DNA from 3 places in the Arthrobacter sp. V1I9 genome. Region 2 is predicted to be linked to each of the others. Evidence: riboswitches for the same ligand, from Rfam matches in the RefSeq annotation. Region 2 holds a riboswitch; each other region holds the start of a gene.
The links. Region 2 has a riboswitch for S-adenosylmethionine ahead of QFZ70_RS15175 (cobalamin-independent methionine synthase II family protein). Riboswitches for the same ligand answer to the same signal wherever they lie in the genome.
Positions count from the first base shown of each region.

Region 1: another riboswitch for S-adenosylmethionine. It lies ahead of QFZ70_RS11740 (bifunctional o-acetylhomoserine/o-acetylserine sulfhydrylase); the one in region 2 lies ahead of QFZ70_RS15175 (cobalamin-independent methionine synthase II family protein).
Region 3: another riboswitch for S-adenosylmethionine. It lies ahead of QFZ70_RS06285 (aminotransferase class V-fold PLP-dependent enzyme); the one in region 2 lies ahead of QFZ70_RS15175 (cobalamin-independent methionine synthase II family protein).

Region 1 is NZ_JAUSYU010000001.1:2,481,045-2,485,843, forward strand. It holds gene QFZ70_RS11735 (homoserine O-acetyltransferase) at 1-982, opposite strand, end outside; SAM riboswitch class IV at 995-1,110, opposite strand; gene QFZ70_RS11740 (bifunctional o-acetylhomoserine/o-acetylserine sulfhydrylase) at 1,206-2,531, opposite strand; SAM riboswitch class IV at 2,575-2,690, opposite strand; gene QFZ70_RS11745 (VOC family protein) at 2,856-3,494, shown strand; gene QFZ70_RS11750 (CPBP family intramembrane glutamic endopeptidase) at 3,743-4,522, opposite strand; gene QFZ70_RS11755 (DeoR/GlpR family DNA-binding transcription regulator) at 4,597-4,799, opposite strand, start outside.
Region 2 is NZ_JAUSYU010000001.1:3,261,738-3,266,536, forward strand. It holds gene QFZ70_RS15160 (DUF1508 domain-containing protein) at 1-89, opposite strand, end outside; gene QFZ70_RS15165 (adenylosuccinate synthase) at 360-1,649, opposite strand; gene QFZ70_RS15170 (M14 family zinc carboxypeptidase) at 1,912-2,973, opposite strand; SAM riboswitch class I at 3,196-3,300, shown strand; gene QFZ70_RS15175 (cobalamin-independent methionine synthase II family protein) at 3,313-4,518, shown strand; gene QFZ70_RS15180 (uracil-DNA glycosylase) at 4,734-4,799, shown strand, end outside.
Region 3 is NZ_JAUSYU010000001.1:1,330,975-1,335,773, forward strand. It holds gene QFZ70_RS06275 (metal-dependent transcriptional regulator) at 1-338, opposite strand, end outside; gene QFZ70_RS06280 (class I SAM-dependent methyltransferase) at 370-1,128, opposite strand; gene QFZ70_RS06285 (aminotransferase class V-fold PLP-dependent enzyme) at 1,238-2,677, opposite strand; SAM riboswitch class IV at 2,713-2,826, opposite strand; gene hisN (histidinol-phosphatase) at 2,984-3,796, opposite strand; gene QFZ70_RS06295 (ribosome small subunit-dependent GTPase A) at 3,845-4,799, opposite strand, start outside.

The DNA.
Region 1 (4,799 bases), 780 kb from region 2:
GGGACGGAAAGTAGAGCCGGTCCGAGTCCACGGCGGCCACAAAGAAGCGCGCACTGGCACAGGACAGGGTCTGGGCGAGCGACCCCCGTCCCCGGCAAATGTCGTGGCTCATCAGCGCCTCGGTGATCGCGATGTAGCTGTTCGCATCGAACCGCTGGACCAGCTTGGTGCCCTGGTGGTCCAGGTAGCTCTCCACCTGGTACCGCCCGCGGGCAGCCAGCTGTTGCCCCTGGAGCGGCGATTCGGGGGCCTGCGGCTCACGGCCGAAGCGTCCGTCCAGTTCCCGCGGGGAGCGGTACGTGATGTGGGCGATGCGCCGGGCCAGGGCGAGGCCCTGCTCGGGGGCGGGTCCGTTGTAATAGTCACCGCCGTTGAAGTTGGCGTCCTGCCGGATGGCGAGTGTCTGCGCCTGGGCGAAAGCGATCTGCTCGGCGGTACTCGCGGCGCCCACGGAGATCACTGCGCAGCGCTGCACACGTTCCGGAAACGTGACCGCCCATTCGAGCGCACGGGCGCCGCCCATGGAACCGCCCAGCACGGCAAACCAGCTCCCGATCCCGAGCTGGTCGGCCAGCCGGGCCTCGGCCAGGGTGCTGTCCCGCAGGGTGACCAATGGAAAACGTGAACCCCAAGGCTTTCCGTCCGGCGCGGACGACGACGGCCCGGTGGACCCGTAGCAGCCGCCCACGATATTGATCGACACCACGAAAAAACGGTTTGTATCTACCGGCGCACCAGGCCCCGCGAGCTGTTCCCACCAGCCGGGCTCCTCGGTGTCGCCCCGGGTCACGTGGGTGCTGCCTGTCAACGCGTGTTCGATCAGAACGGCGTTGCTGCCGTCCGCGTTCAGGGTGCCCCAGGTTTCATAGGCCAGAGTGACGTCCGGAAGGTATCCGCCGGCTTCCAACTCCAGTCCCCCGATGGAGGCATAACGGACAATCCCATGTTCAGGGACAGTTGTACGGGTGACGGTAACCGTCATGGCAAGACCTCTTCTACGCGCTTGCCCGCCGTCGAATGACCGGCAGGCCAGGTCTTCACCCGGGGCACCCCGCCGCGGAAGGAGGGTTGCCGGCCAGCAAGCCGGGGCTGTCACTGGCACTCATGACCTGGTTCGAGTGTACGAAACAGCCCCTGCCTGCCGCCAAGAGTGTGACTGGTTGTGACTTCCCCGGCTTGTGCCGCGTTGGGTGCCCTGGGTATCTCTAGGCGCCGGTTGCGTCCTTGGCCGCCCGGAAACCGGCTTCGAGATCTGCCAGGATGTCATCGATATGCTCGATCCCCACCGAAAGCCGCACCAGGCCCGGGGTCACGCCGGCCACCACCTGCTGCTCCGGCGAGAGCTGGCTGTGAGTGGTCGACGCCGGATGGATCACCAGCGAACGGACGTCACCGATGTTTGCCACGTGGGAGTGCAGTTCCAGGGCGTCCACGAAGCGCTTGCCTGCCTCCGCGCCCCCGGCGAGGTTGAACGAGACGATGGCGCCGGTCCCCTTGGGGCCGTACTTCCGGCCCCGCTCGTACCAGGGGCTGGAGGGCAGCCCGGCATAGGCGACCGATTCGACGTCGTCACGCGACTCCAGCCACTGAGCCACGTCCAGGGCGTTGGCCACATGCCGCTCCACCCGAAGGCTCAGCGTCTCCAGACCCTGGGCGATCAGGAAGGCGTTGAAGGGCGACACTGCCGAGCCAAGGTCTCGCAGCAGCTGCACCCGGGCCTTCAGGATGTACGAGAGATTGGCGCCCAGGGCGCCTTCGGCACCGAGGTCCCGGGCGTAGACGAGTCCGTTGTAGGTGGGGTCCGGGGTGTTGAAGCCGGGAAACTTTGCGGGGTCCTTGCCGAAGTCAAACTTTCCGGAATCCACGATCACGCCGGCGATGGCTGAACCATGGCCGCCCAAGTACTTGGTGGCCGAGTGCACCACGATGTCCGCGCCCCATTCCAGCGGCCGGATCAGGTACGGGGTGGACAGGGTGTTGTCCACGATCAGGGGCACGCCGGCCTCGTGCGCGACGTGGGACACCCCTTCGATATCCAGGACGTCCTGCCGCGGGTTGGATACCACCTCGCCGAAGAAGAGCTTGGTATTGGGCTGCACTGCTGCGCGCCACTGTTCCAGGTTGTCCGGGTCCGCCACGAAGGTGACTGATATGCCGAACTTCTTCAGGGTGTGGGCGAAGAGGTTGTAGGTGCCGCCGTAGAGGCTGGGGCTGGCCACGATGTGGTCCCCCGCCTCGGCGATGTTCAGGACGGCGAAAGTCTCAGCAGCCTGTCCGGAGCTGAGCAGCAGCGCCCCCAGTCCGCCTTCAAGGCTGGCAATCCGCTGCTCCACGGCCTCCTGGGTGGGGTTCCCGATCCTGGTGTAAATGGGGGCCAGTTCGGCCAGGGCAAAGCGGTTGGCGGCGCTTTCAGCAGTGGGGAACACGAAGGACGTGGTCTGGTAAATGGGAAGTGCACGGGCGCCCGTGGCGCCATCCGGCTCCTGGCCGGCGTGGATCTGGCGGGTTTCGAAAGACCATCCGTTGGACAACTAAGGCTCCTTTGACATGGGCCCGGCATGCTGGAAGCACCGCGGGCCGCGCTTGCCATCCGGCCGGTGCCGGACAGCCAGGTCCTCACCCGGGGCACCCCACCGCGGATGGAGGGTTGCCGGCCAGCGAGCCGGGGCTTGTCACTGGCGCTCATGACCTGAGCTCAGTGTAGGAACATGCGTTGATTGCCGGACAGGATTGTGACGAACATAGTCAGGAAGATTTCCTCGGCCCGGCGGGGGCTTAATGACGGTACACAAGACGAAATCCCAGTAAGGCTACCCTTAGCTGAGAGCCCGATCACAAAGTGCCAAGATGTTGCCATGCGCATGGATCACGTCTCTTACGCCTGTGAACACGATGGCCTGGCTGCCACCACCGAACGTATTTCCTCTGCCCTCGGCGTTGAGGCAGTGAAGGGCGGGGTACACCCGCGGTTCGGAACCCGGAATATGATCATCCCGCTAGCGGGACACAAGTACCTCGAAGTGGTGGAGGTCCTGGACCACCCCGCTTCGGACAAGGCTCCCTTCGGGCAGGCAGTGCGTGCACGGTCTGCAGCCGGCGGCGGCTGGATGGGCTGGTGCGTCGAGGTTGACGACCTGGCCCCCTTCGAAGAACGGCTCGGGCGGTCCTCGGTCAACGGCAACCGCAAGTTTCCTGACGGCCGCGAACTGGTCTGGAAGCAAATCGGCATCCTCGGTTTGATCGCCGACCCGCAGGTTCCCTACATGCTCAAGTGGGAGGGCGACCCGTCCCTGCACCCGTCCAACGCGTACGACAGCAACGTCAAGATGAGCTGCCTGACTATCGCCGGTTCCGCTGCCCGCGTTACTGAATGGCTGGGTGAGCCGGTGGAGAAGCCGCTCGAAGACGTAGCCGTGGAGTGGGTGGCACCGCACGGGACCCCCGGAATCCTTTCGGTGACGTTCGAGACCTCCAACGGAGCTGTGACGATCTAATCCTCTCCCTGGGCCCGGGCAGCTTTGCCCGGGCCTCGGCATGGGTAGGTGCTGCAGACTGCCCTCCTAAGCTTCGGCCGCCATCAGCAGGTGACAACGGCGTCACCCGCTGATGGCGGCCGAATCCATTTCTTGTGAAGCACCAGTTGCACACCAGCCCCCGCTGGAATGCCAGACCCCCTTGTCATGATGGGTTTATGGGCCGCCGTGACGTACGCGGACACTGCCTGGCGTTGTCTTGCCGTCTCCTAGCCCAGTCCTACGGCCTTGCCAAAGAGGCTGAACCCAACGAATGCCACGATATCCAGCAGGGCGTGAGCGATCACCAGGGGCATTACCCGGCGCGTCCGGGTATACAGCCAGGCGAAGACGACACCCATCACCACATTGCCGATGAAGGGCCCGAAGCCCTGGTAGAGGTGGTAGCTGCCGCGCAGCAGGGAACTCACCATGATGGACAGCGGCACGCTCCAGCCGAACTTTGCGAACCGGTCCAGCAGGTATCCCACCACGATGACTTCTTCGACCACGGCATGGCGCATGGCGGACAGGACCAGCACCGGCACGGTCCACCAATAGGCGTCCAGCGCACTGGGAATAATCGCCGTGGTGATTCCCAGCGCCCTCCCTGCGGCATACAGGCCGAGGGACGGGATGCCGATCAGCGCAGCCAGCCCCAGCCCCTGGAACAGGTCCCGGCCCGGGCGCTCAAAGTTGAATCCGAGCTTCCGGAACGCCGAACCCGCGTTGCTGCCGTCGCCGGATACAGACTGCCTGTTGTCGGTAAGGAAGTAGATCACCAGCAGCACGGGCACCAGCGCGAAGATGATGTCCAGCAATTGGTAGGTCAGGTCGAAGTACTCGCGGGTGCTTTGGGAGCGGTTAAGTGTTGAGGTGCCTTCCGCCAGCGGTGCCCGGGTCATCTTGTCGAGGAGCTGCACCACCGAGTAGACGGCAGACTGGCCCAGGGAGAGACCTAAGACGATCCAGACTTCGATCCGCAGACGACGGCGGGAGGGAACCAGCATGTACCCATCTTGCCTGCAGTTTCTGGAACCGGCCTGATTGGCCTGCCGAAGTACCGGGGCGCCGCTAATGGTGTTCAGCCGGCAGCCACAATCACTTCCGTGCCGTTAGCCTCAAAGGCAGCCTTGTCCCGGGCCGAAATGCCCGAATCCGTAATCAGGCGGGTGAAGTTGTAGCCGTCCATGGTGGCGAAGGCGCGCACCCCTACCTTGGAGGAGTCAGCCAGCACATAGGAGACGCGCGCCCTGCTGGCGAGCAGTGCGTTCACCGAGGCTTCCC
Region 2 (4,799 bases):
GAGACGGCCATCACTGCGCCATCCGGCGCCAGCAGCCGGAACCTGAAAAACGATTCTTGATCAACAAATGCTTCGAACTTTCCGGCCATAACGAATCCTTCCGTTCTGCGGGTCCCGTCCTGCCTGTGGGTCCGTGGGCGGCGGCGTCGGCGCCCGACTGACCGGGCACATGGCTGGCCCTGTTCAGCGGCTGTGGTTCGGTGAACCGGTCACCGGGTGTATCAAAGAGTCTCGCGGTTGCGCCCGCGGCCTGGCAAGGGCTGCCGGGTAAACCCTGTGTAAATTGCAAAGACCCGGCCAAACAGCAGCGGCGGGCCACTTTCGCAAGGTGGCCCGCCGCCGTTGTAGTTCCGTCAGCGTCAGTCGTTGATGAGGTCGTTCACCACGATGGTCTGGTCGCGGTCCGGGCCCACACCGATTGCGGAGAAGCGCGTGCCGGACAGCTTCTCCAAGGCCAGGACGTAATTGCGTGCGTTCTCCGGCAGGTCCGCCAAGGTCCGCGCACCGGTGATGTCCTCGGTCCAGCCCTCGAAGTATTCGAAGATCGGAACAGCGTGGTGGAACTCGGTCTGTGTCATGGGCATCTCGTCGTGGCGCACACCGTCCACGTCATAGGCCACACAAACGGGGATCTGCTCGATGCCGGTGAGCACGTCCAGCTTGGTGACGAAGTAGTCCGTGAAGCCGTTGACGCGGGAGGCGTGGCGGGCCAGGACGGCATCGTACCAGCCGCAGCGGCGCGGCCTGCCGGTGTTGACGCCGAATTCACCGCCGGTCTTCTGCAGGTACAGGCCCATGTCGTCGAACAGTTCTGTGGGGAACGGGCCGGCGCCGACGCGTGTGGTGTAGGCCTTGATGATGCCGATGGAGCGCGAGATGCGGGTGGGTCCAATGCCCGAACCCACGGACGCACCGCCGGCGGTGGGGTTGGAAGAGGTGACGAACGGGTAGGTTCCGTGGTCCACGTCCAAGAATGTTGCCTGGCCGCCTTCCATCAGGACAACCTTGCCCTCGTCCAGGGCAGTGTTCAGAACCAGGGTGCTGTCGATGACCAGGGGGCGGAGCCGTTCGGCAAAGGACAGGAAGTACTCCACGATCTCGTCCACCAGCACGCCGCGGCGGTTGTAGACCTTGACCAGGAGTTCATTCTTCTGCCGCAGCGAACCTTCCACCTTCTGGCGGAGGATTGACTCGTCAAAGACGTCCTGGACCCGGATGCCCAGGCGGGCCACCTTATCCATGTACGCAGGGCCGATGCCGCGCCCGGTGGTTCCGATGGCGCGGCTGCCGAGGAAACGCTCTGTCACCTTGTCCAGCACCTGGTGGTACGGAGCGACAAGGTGGGCATTCGCTGAGACGCGAAGCTTTGAGGTGTCGGCGCCGCGGGCCTGAAGGCCTTCGATCTCCTGGAAGAGTGCCTCGAGGTTGACCACGCAGCCGTTGCCGATGATAGGTACCGCATTGGGGCTGAGGATGCCTGCCGGAAGCAGCTTGAGTTCGTATTTTTCACCGCCTACGACGACGGTGTGCCCGGCGTTGTTGCCGCCGTTGGGCTTGACGACGTAGTCAACACGGCCGCCCAGCAGGTCGGTCGCCTTGCCTTTTCCTTCGTCGCCCCATTGGGCTCCTACGATCACAATTGCTGGCATGGGATCCTCCCCCATTCGTTCGGGCTGCCCGGGCCTCCGCCACGATGTGGCAGGCCTGGCGCAACGCCGTTCATCAGAATGCCCCGAATGGACCGGCCTTCGCTGGTCTGCGGGGCAGCACAGCGACGCAAGAGTTCCGGGGCTCTTACCACCCAAGTTTAGCCGATCAGCTACTTTGTCCACTCGTTGGGCCGCCGCGGCCCTTCTTGCAGGGTAAAGGACCCTGCACGGGTGAAGGACCGCGGCGGGCTGTCAGCGGATGCTATTCGTCGTCGGTTTCCCCGGCCGGGCGGGAGGTCTGGGTGGCCAGGTTGTCCCAGAAGGAGGTGTCGGCGTCGGCAATTGATCCGTCAGCGATGGCAGCGGCGGTGGCGGTCAGGGTAGTGACCGTCTGCTTGATCAGGTAGCCGTTGCTTCGGAGCCCCAGGGCGTAGCCATCCAGGTAGTGGTCGGACATGCCGCGCATTTCAAACAGCAACGTCGAGATGCCGTACTCGACGGCGATGCCGTTGCGGCTGATGGTTTCGGCGCTGCCCCCCACATACTTGCCGAGGTGGCCCCAGCCTGTGGAGTCGACGCTGTTGAAAACAACGGCGCCCAACTGCTTGGACTTTTCAACAACGGCGGGATTGGCGTTGGGGGTGGTGGGGTACAGGATGGACCCGGACACAAGTTCGCCGTCACGCTGGCTGCGGGTGCCCTGGTGGTGCAGGTCGATCATGTAGTCGATCTTGTACTTGCGCATCACGTTGTTGTGCAGCGCCTGGGTTTCCGGCTGGATCTTGGCCACATGGTCCCGGTTAAGGTCCACCTCTTCGGCGTTGTACCGGGTCATATTGCGGTCGCCCTTGGCCAGGTAGTCGTCCAGCGGGAAGTTCACGTCCCCCATGGCACCGTCTGCGTTGAGCATGGGCACAATCAGGATGTTCACGCCGTCCAGGACATTCCCGGACTTTCCGGTGCCCAGGTGCTTGACGAATTCCAGCGCACCTTCGGTGGTGAGCTGTTCGTTGCCGTGCTGCTGGGTCAGGTACAGGATGGTGGGCTTGGCCGGATCCGAGATGTACTTGACCAGGTGGATGTCCCGGCCTTTCACGGTCTGCCCGATAACCTCCAGCTCCATGGCCGGCTGCTTGGTGTCCTGGTCCTTGAGGAAGGAAACCATCTGGTCATAGGAGGCCAGCTTGGATGTGGTGATCTGGCCGTTGCCGTCATAGTTGGGGCCTTCGCCCACAGCGATGGCAGGGGCGGGCGCTGCCACTACGGCCAGGGCCAGGGCTCCGGTAACTGCCAGGGTCCTGAAGGTTGCCAGGGTTTTTTTCACGGTGCGGTACCTCTTTCGAGTGCATAGGTGTGCCAGCCCGCCATGTCCCCCATCGCGGGCTGTGACAAAAGCCAACCAACCTCAGCGAAAGCTGTCAATGGATATAACAGGAATACACATGCAGTTATTACGTTTCGAAAGCGTGGCTTCGGCGCCCTGCCTGTTGCGAAACAAACCGAAGCGGATTTGCTCCCGGGGAGCCATCTGGATTTAGGTGAGAGTGAACCATCCGGAGCGGCCGAGAGACCTGGATCGCTGACGCCGCAGCAACCCCCAAGTGCAGGGACGTCCTGCCTGTGAAGGTGCTACTGCCAGGACCGATGGAAAGGAAATTTCAGCATGACCTTGAACACAGACCATATCCGCGTCACCCACGCAGGTTCCTTGCCCCGCACCGTTGAGCTGATCGCCGCCAATGCCGCACGCGAGGAAAACCCTGCCGACGTCGAGGGCTACAACGAACTCCTCACCGCGTCCGTAGTGGACCTGGTCCAGCGCCAGCAAAGCCTGGGCGTCGATATCCCGAACGACGGCGAGTACGGGCACGCCATGTCCGCGTCCGTGGACTACGGCGCCTGGTGGTCCTACTCCTTTGCCCGGATGGGCGGCCTGGAGCTGGACAATGACGCCAAGTGGGCGGTCGAACCGAAGGAATCCACCCCGGGCCACGTCCAGCTGACCGGCTTCATCCACCGCCGCGACCGCACCATCTTTTCCGAGGCCTACAACGATCCCACCAGCGGCATCTTCACGGGTGGCCCCAAGCCGTTCCCGAAGGTCACCGGCCCGCTCGTCTATACCGGCCAGGACGCCGTCGCCTCCGACATCGCCAACCTGAAGGCCGGGCTGGCGGCCACCGGACTCACGGACGGCTTTGTTGCAGCGCTCTCCCCCGGCAGCGCCTCCCGCATCACGAACGAGTACTACGCCACGGAGGAGGAGTACATCTACGCCTGTGCCGACGCGCTCCGCGAAGAGTACAAGGCCATCATCGACGCCGGCCTGATCCTGCAGATCGATGATCCCTCCATCGCCGAGAACTGGGACCAGATCAGCCCCGAACCCAACGTCGCGGACTACCTCAAGTTCACGCAGATCCGCGTGGAGGCACTGAACTACGCCCTCCGAGGCCTTCCCGAGGAGCAGGTCCGCTTCCACCTCTGTTGGGGCTCCTGGCACGGCCCGCACACCACGGACCTTCCGCTGGCGGACCTGGTGGAGACCATGCTCCAGATCAACGCCGGCGGTTACTCCTTTGAAGCTGCAAACGTGCGGCACGAACACGAATGGCGGGTCTGGGAGGACACCAAGCTTCCTGAGGGCAAGGTCATCATCCCGGGCGTCGTTTCCCATGCCACCAATGTGGTGGAGCATCCGGACCTGGTGGCCGACCGGATTGTCCGGTTCGCAGAAGCGGTGGGCCGCGAGAGCGTCATCGCTTCTACCGACTGCGGCCTCGGCGGCAGGGTCCACCCCCAGATTGCGTTCGCCAAGCTGGAAGCACTGGGCGAGGGCGCACGCCGGGCCAGCAAGCGGCTCTGGTAGCCGGAAATAGCGTAACGCCGGACCCGCCGGTGCCGTGCCCCGCTTGAATCGGGTGCGCGGGACCGGCGTTTCGTTTTGCGGGGCTTGCTAAACTGGTGAAGGCCGACCAGGAATCGGTCCACCCCATTTCAACCATCGCGGATATGTGTGCGCCACCGTGCGCCCATTTTCCGAGGTGGCAGCAACACCAATCCCCGCAGGAGATCCAGCACTACATGACAGCCCTGGCACCCGAATCTTTCCATGAGCAGCTCCTGAGCCGCCGCTACGAACCCAATGTT
Region 3 (4,799 bases), 1.9 Mb from region 2:
TCCGAGACGGCGTGCTCCAGCAGTTCGGCTTCATCATGGACCTCGTCCCAGCTGTAGCCCAGTTGCTGGACAAGGTAGGTCTCGATCAGGCGGTGCCGCCGCACCATGGAAAGGGCCAGCCGGACACCGGCATCGGTCAGCGTGATGGCGCTGTAGGGCTTATGGTCAACGAGTCCCTGGTCCTTCAGCTTGCGGACCATCTCGGACACCGAGGAATTAGCGACTCCCAGGCGCTGGGCCAGCTGGGAGGACGTGATGGGCTTGTCCTGCCATTCCGTGAAGGAGTAGATGACCTTGACGTAATCCTCAATGGAGGAGGAGGGCGCGCTGGTCTTCACAGCCCCAAGCCTACCCTTTGCCCGTTCTCCGTCATGCTTTGAAGGCCCGCCACGTGAGCGTCAGGTAGGGCAGTTCGAGCTCTTTATCCAGGCTGTGGCCCAGGTGGTCGTGGAGGTACCAGTCCAGGTTGGCCAGCACCTTCGCCCGGATGGTTTCACCGGCTCGCAGATAATAACTCCGCGATTTGGTGAGCTCCACCAGGTCGGTGGTGGTGACGCGGTCCTGCCAATGGGTGACGTGGCCCTCGAGCCCCGTGAACTCGGGTCCTACGTGCGGCCGGAAGCCGGGCTTGTACACGTCCCCGGCGTGCATGATCCGGGAGAGCCGGTGGACCCAGGGAACGGATGTGTCCAGCTGGTTCCAGATCAGGCCCAGCTTCCCGGCCGGACGGAGGACGCGCGCAAGTTCGGTGCTCGCCGCGAGGGCGTCGCACCAGTGCCAGGCCTGGGCCACGCTGACGACGTCGAAGGCCCCCGCGGGCAGGCCGGTCGCCTCCGCGGTAGCTTGGATCGCCGTGGCAGCGGGATAGTGCGCCCGTAACTGTTCGAGCATGTCCGCAGAGGGATCGAGAGCGGTGACCGACATGCCCCTGTCCAGCAGCAGTTCGGTGAACTTACCGGTGCCGGCACCGGCGTCGAGCGCATCATGGGCGCCCGGGGGCACCAGCCATTGAGCTGCTTCGTCCGGATAGCCCGGACGGACCTGCTGGTAGTGCCGGCCGCCGTCCTGGAAGCTCTGGCCGAGCTCCCGGCGCCGTCCGTGATCAAGTTTGGGGCCACCCCGTACCACGTGTGGCCTCCTTTGTCTGATGCCCTTGGGTATCCTTCGAATCTACCGCACACGCCCTAGAGGCAGGAAAGCAGGCAGTGTCAGCAAGGCAGGACGGCGTCGGCAGCAATCAGTCGTCGATGCAGGGGGCAGCCCCGGCAGTTCCCGGCGTGTTGGGTGCCCAGTGCGGATAGGTCCGGGTGTCATTGGCGGGAACCCAGCGTCCTGCGTCCACCACATAGTCCCACCCCAGGCCGTTGCGGCGCAGCGACTCGATGCCCGTAAGAAGCCGTTCTGCGTCCTCAAGGCGCGAACCGACTCCAAAGCTGGCACGGAGGGAACCGGATGGGAGCCCGAGCCGCTTCAGCAGCGGGTGCGCGCAGAAACGGCCGTCCCGCAGGCCAACGCCGTGCTCGGCGGACAGGTACGCGGCTACCAGTCCGGCGTCATAGCCTTCCACGGAGAAGTTGACCACGCCGATGGTGTCCGTATCCGGGTTGGTGTCCTTGAAGATCTGGTGGACGGTCACCCCGTCGATCTTCTGCAGGCCCTCCACCAGGAAGGAACGGATGCCCGACTCATGGGCATGCCACCGGTCCAGGTCCAGCCCGGCGATCACCTGCGTGGCGCGTGCCAGGGTGGCTGCGCCCAGGACATTGGGGGATCCGCCCTCGTGGCGGGCCGGGCCGGTGGCCCAGCTGACGCCGTCGAGCCTTGCTTCCTTGACGGCGCCGCCACCGGCGAGATGGGGCGTTCCGGCGTCGAGCCAGTCCGGGCGGCCCACCAGCACACCGGCGCCGAACGGTGCGTACAGCTTGTGGCCCGAGAAAGCGAGGTAGTCCACGCCATCCGCGGCGATGTTGACACGGCGGTGCGGCGCCAGCTGGGCTGCGTCCACCACAATGCGTGCGCCGTGTTCGTGAGCGAGCGTGGCCAGGGCCCGGATGGGCAGGATCTCGCCGGTGACGTTGGAGGCGCCGGTGACGGCCAGCAGGCTCACGCCTCCCTGTTCCAGTTCGGCGCGCACGGACTCGATGGTGCCGGGGATGGTGTCGGCGGCAACGATGCTGCGGTGGGGGACGCCCTGCCACGGCAGCAGGTTCGCGTGGTGTTCAATGTCCAGGTACAGGACGTCCCCGTCGGGCCGTCCGTCCGTTGCTGGCAGGCAGCCTGCCAGCAGGTTGAGGGAGTCAGTGGTGTTCCGGGTGAAGATCACGGAATCGTCCGGGCGGCCGCCCACGAACTCCCGGACGATGTTCCGGGCATTCTCGTAGACGGACGTGCTGATCTGGGACGCATAGCCGGCCCCGCGGTGGACGCTTGCGTAGAACGGCAGGATCTCGTTGAGGTAGGCCGAGACCAGGGAGAGGGCGGGAGCGGAGGCGCCGTAGTCGAGGTTCGCATACCGGACGTGGCCGCCGGAGATCAGCGGTGCCTGGATTTCAGCGCCGGTGACAGCCGCAAGCGGCCGGCCGGCGACGGCGCGGCGGGCATCAAAGGGGGCAGCGCCGTCAGGCTGGACTGTTTCAGGCTGGGCGGCGGCGTTGGGGGAGACGGTGGCAGTAGTCACAGAGACCTCACTTCGAAAGGACTCCCTGTACCGGGAATCCGCGCTTGCCGCATCCGTTCCGGACCGGCCTGGTCGTCACCCGGGGCACCCCACCGCGGTTGGAGGGTTGCCGGCCAGCAAACCGGGGTTTCGCGCTGGCACTCGTGACCTGCTTAAGAGAGTAGGACATGGGGCAGGAAGGTTTGAAGCCAGCTCGAATGTTAAGCGCTTTGTTACGCACCTGCCGATAAGTGCTGCTTTGGCCGAATAAACGACGGCGGGCGCCTCCTTTGGGAGGTGCCCGTCGCCGATTCTTCGATGAAGGTGTTAGAGAAGGTCGTCCAGGTCCGGGTTCAACCGGCGGAGCACCTCGGAGTGCAGGATGGAATTAGTGGCCAGCGCGTTGCCGCCGAACGGCCCGTCCTCGCCTTCCAGTGAGGTGAAGCGGCCGCCCGCTTCCACCACAATCGGCACCAGTGCCGCCATGTCGTAAAGGTTGAGTTCAGGTTCGCAGGCAATGTCCACGGAGCCTTCCGCCACCATGCAGTAGGACCAGAAATCGCCGTAAGCCCGGGTCCGCCACACGTCCTCGGTGAGGCCCAGGAAGTTGTCCAGGTTGCCGCGTTCCTTCCAGCCGCCCAGGCTGGAGTAGGACAGCGAAGCGTCGGACAGGCTGGCGACGTTGGAGACACGGAGCCGGGTGGCTGCAGCCAGCGACCGGCCCATGTAGGCTCCCATGCCCTTGGCCGCCCACCAGCGCTTGCCCAGGGCGGGTGCGCTCACCACCCCAACAACGGGCTCGCCCTCATCCACCAGGGCAATCAGGGTGGCCCAGACGGGGACGCCGCGGACGAAATTCTTGGTGCCGTCAATGGGGTCGATGATCCAGCGGCGGGACCCGTGGCCGGTGCTGCCGAACTCTTCCCCGAGTACGGCATCACGCGGACGGGAACGGGACAACTGGCCGCGGATGGCTTCTTCTGCGGCCTTGTCCGCGTCGGTGACCGGCGTGAGGTCAGGCTTGGTCTCCACCTGGAGGTCCTGGGCCTTGAAGCGGCTCATGGTCTGGTCATCCACGGAATCTGCCAGGACGTGGGCCAGGCGCAGGTCATCGTTGTAGCTTGAAGCAGGTTGGATCATGGTTCCAAACTACCGCCTGCGCGCTGATCTGCTGGGAGATCGGCACCGTCAGTTGACGCTGCCCAGCTCCTTTGTCTCCTGCGCATCCAGGCGCGGGTCAGTGCCCAACAGGCGGCGCAGCGAGGCCAGCCGCGCTTCCCCGGTGGCACCCGCATGGCCACCGCCCACCCACGCGTCCAGCCCACAGTTCACGGCGGTGGCTGTGTGCTTGCAGCCGCGTTCGCAGTCATCGATGCCGGGGGAGAGGTCCGGGAAGGAGCGCAGGATCCGGTCAGGATCCACGTGAGCCAGGCCGAAGGAGCGGATACCCGGGGTATCGATAATCCAGCTGCCCACAGGAGCGTCCGCCAGCCTTAGCGCCAGCGCCGACGACGACGTGTGGCGCCCGCGCCCTGTCACGGCATTGACGCCGCCGGTGGCCCGTTCAGCCCCGGTCAGCGCATTCACCATCGTCGACTTGCCTACGCCTGAATGCCCCAGCATGACAGTCACTTTTTCATCCAGGTACCCCCGGAGCTCGGCCACGGCATTGCTGTCGAGGCGGGCGGACAGGCCGTCGTCAGAGCGGGCGTCGATGCCGGAAGCGCTGGAATCGGCTGTCCGGCTGATGATCACGGGGAAGTCGAGGTGTGTGTAGTTGGACAGCAGCTCCGCCGGATCCTTGACGTCCGCCTTGGTGACCAGCAGGATCGGCTCGATCCCGGCGTCGTACGCTGCCACCAGGGCGCGGTCGATGAAACCCGTGCGTGGTTCGGGGTTGGCGGCGGCCACCACGATCACCAGCTGGTCTGCGTTGGCAACCACAGCCCGCTCCACCGGATCCGTGTCGTCAGCGCTGCGGCGCAGCAGGGTCCGGCGGTCCTGGATCTTGACCAGCCGGGCGAGGGTGTCCGGTTCGCCTGAGACATCGCCTACCAGGGAGACGAAATCTCCGGCCACTACAGGGTTGCGGCGCAGTTCGCGTGCCCTCGCGGCAATGACCACGCGTTCGTTGCCGGAGTCC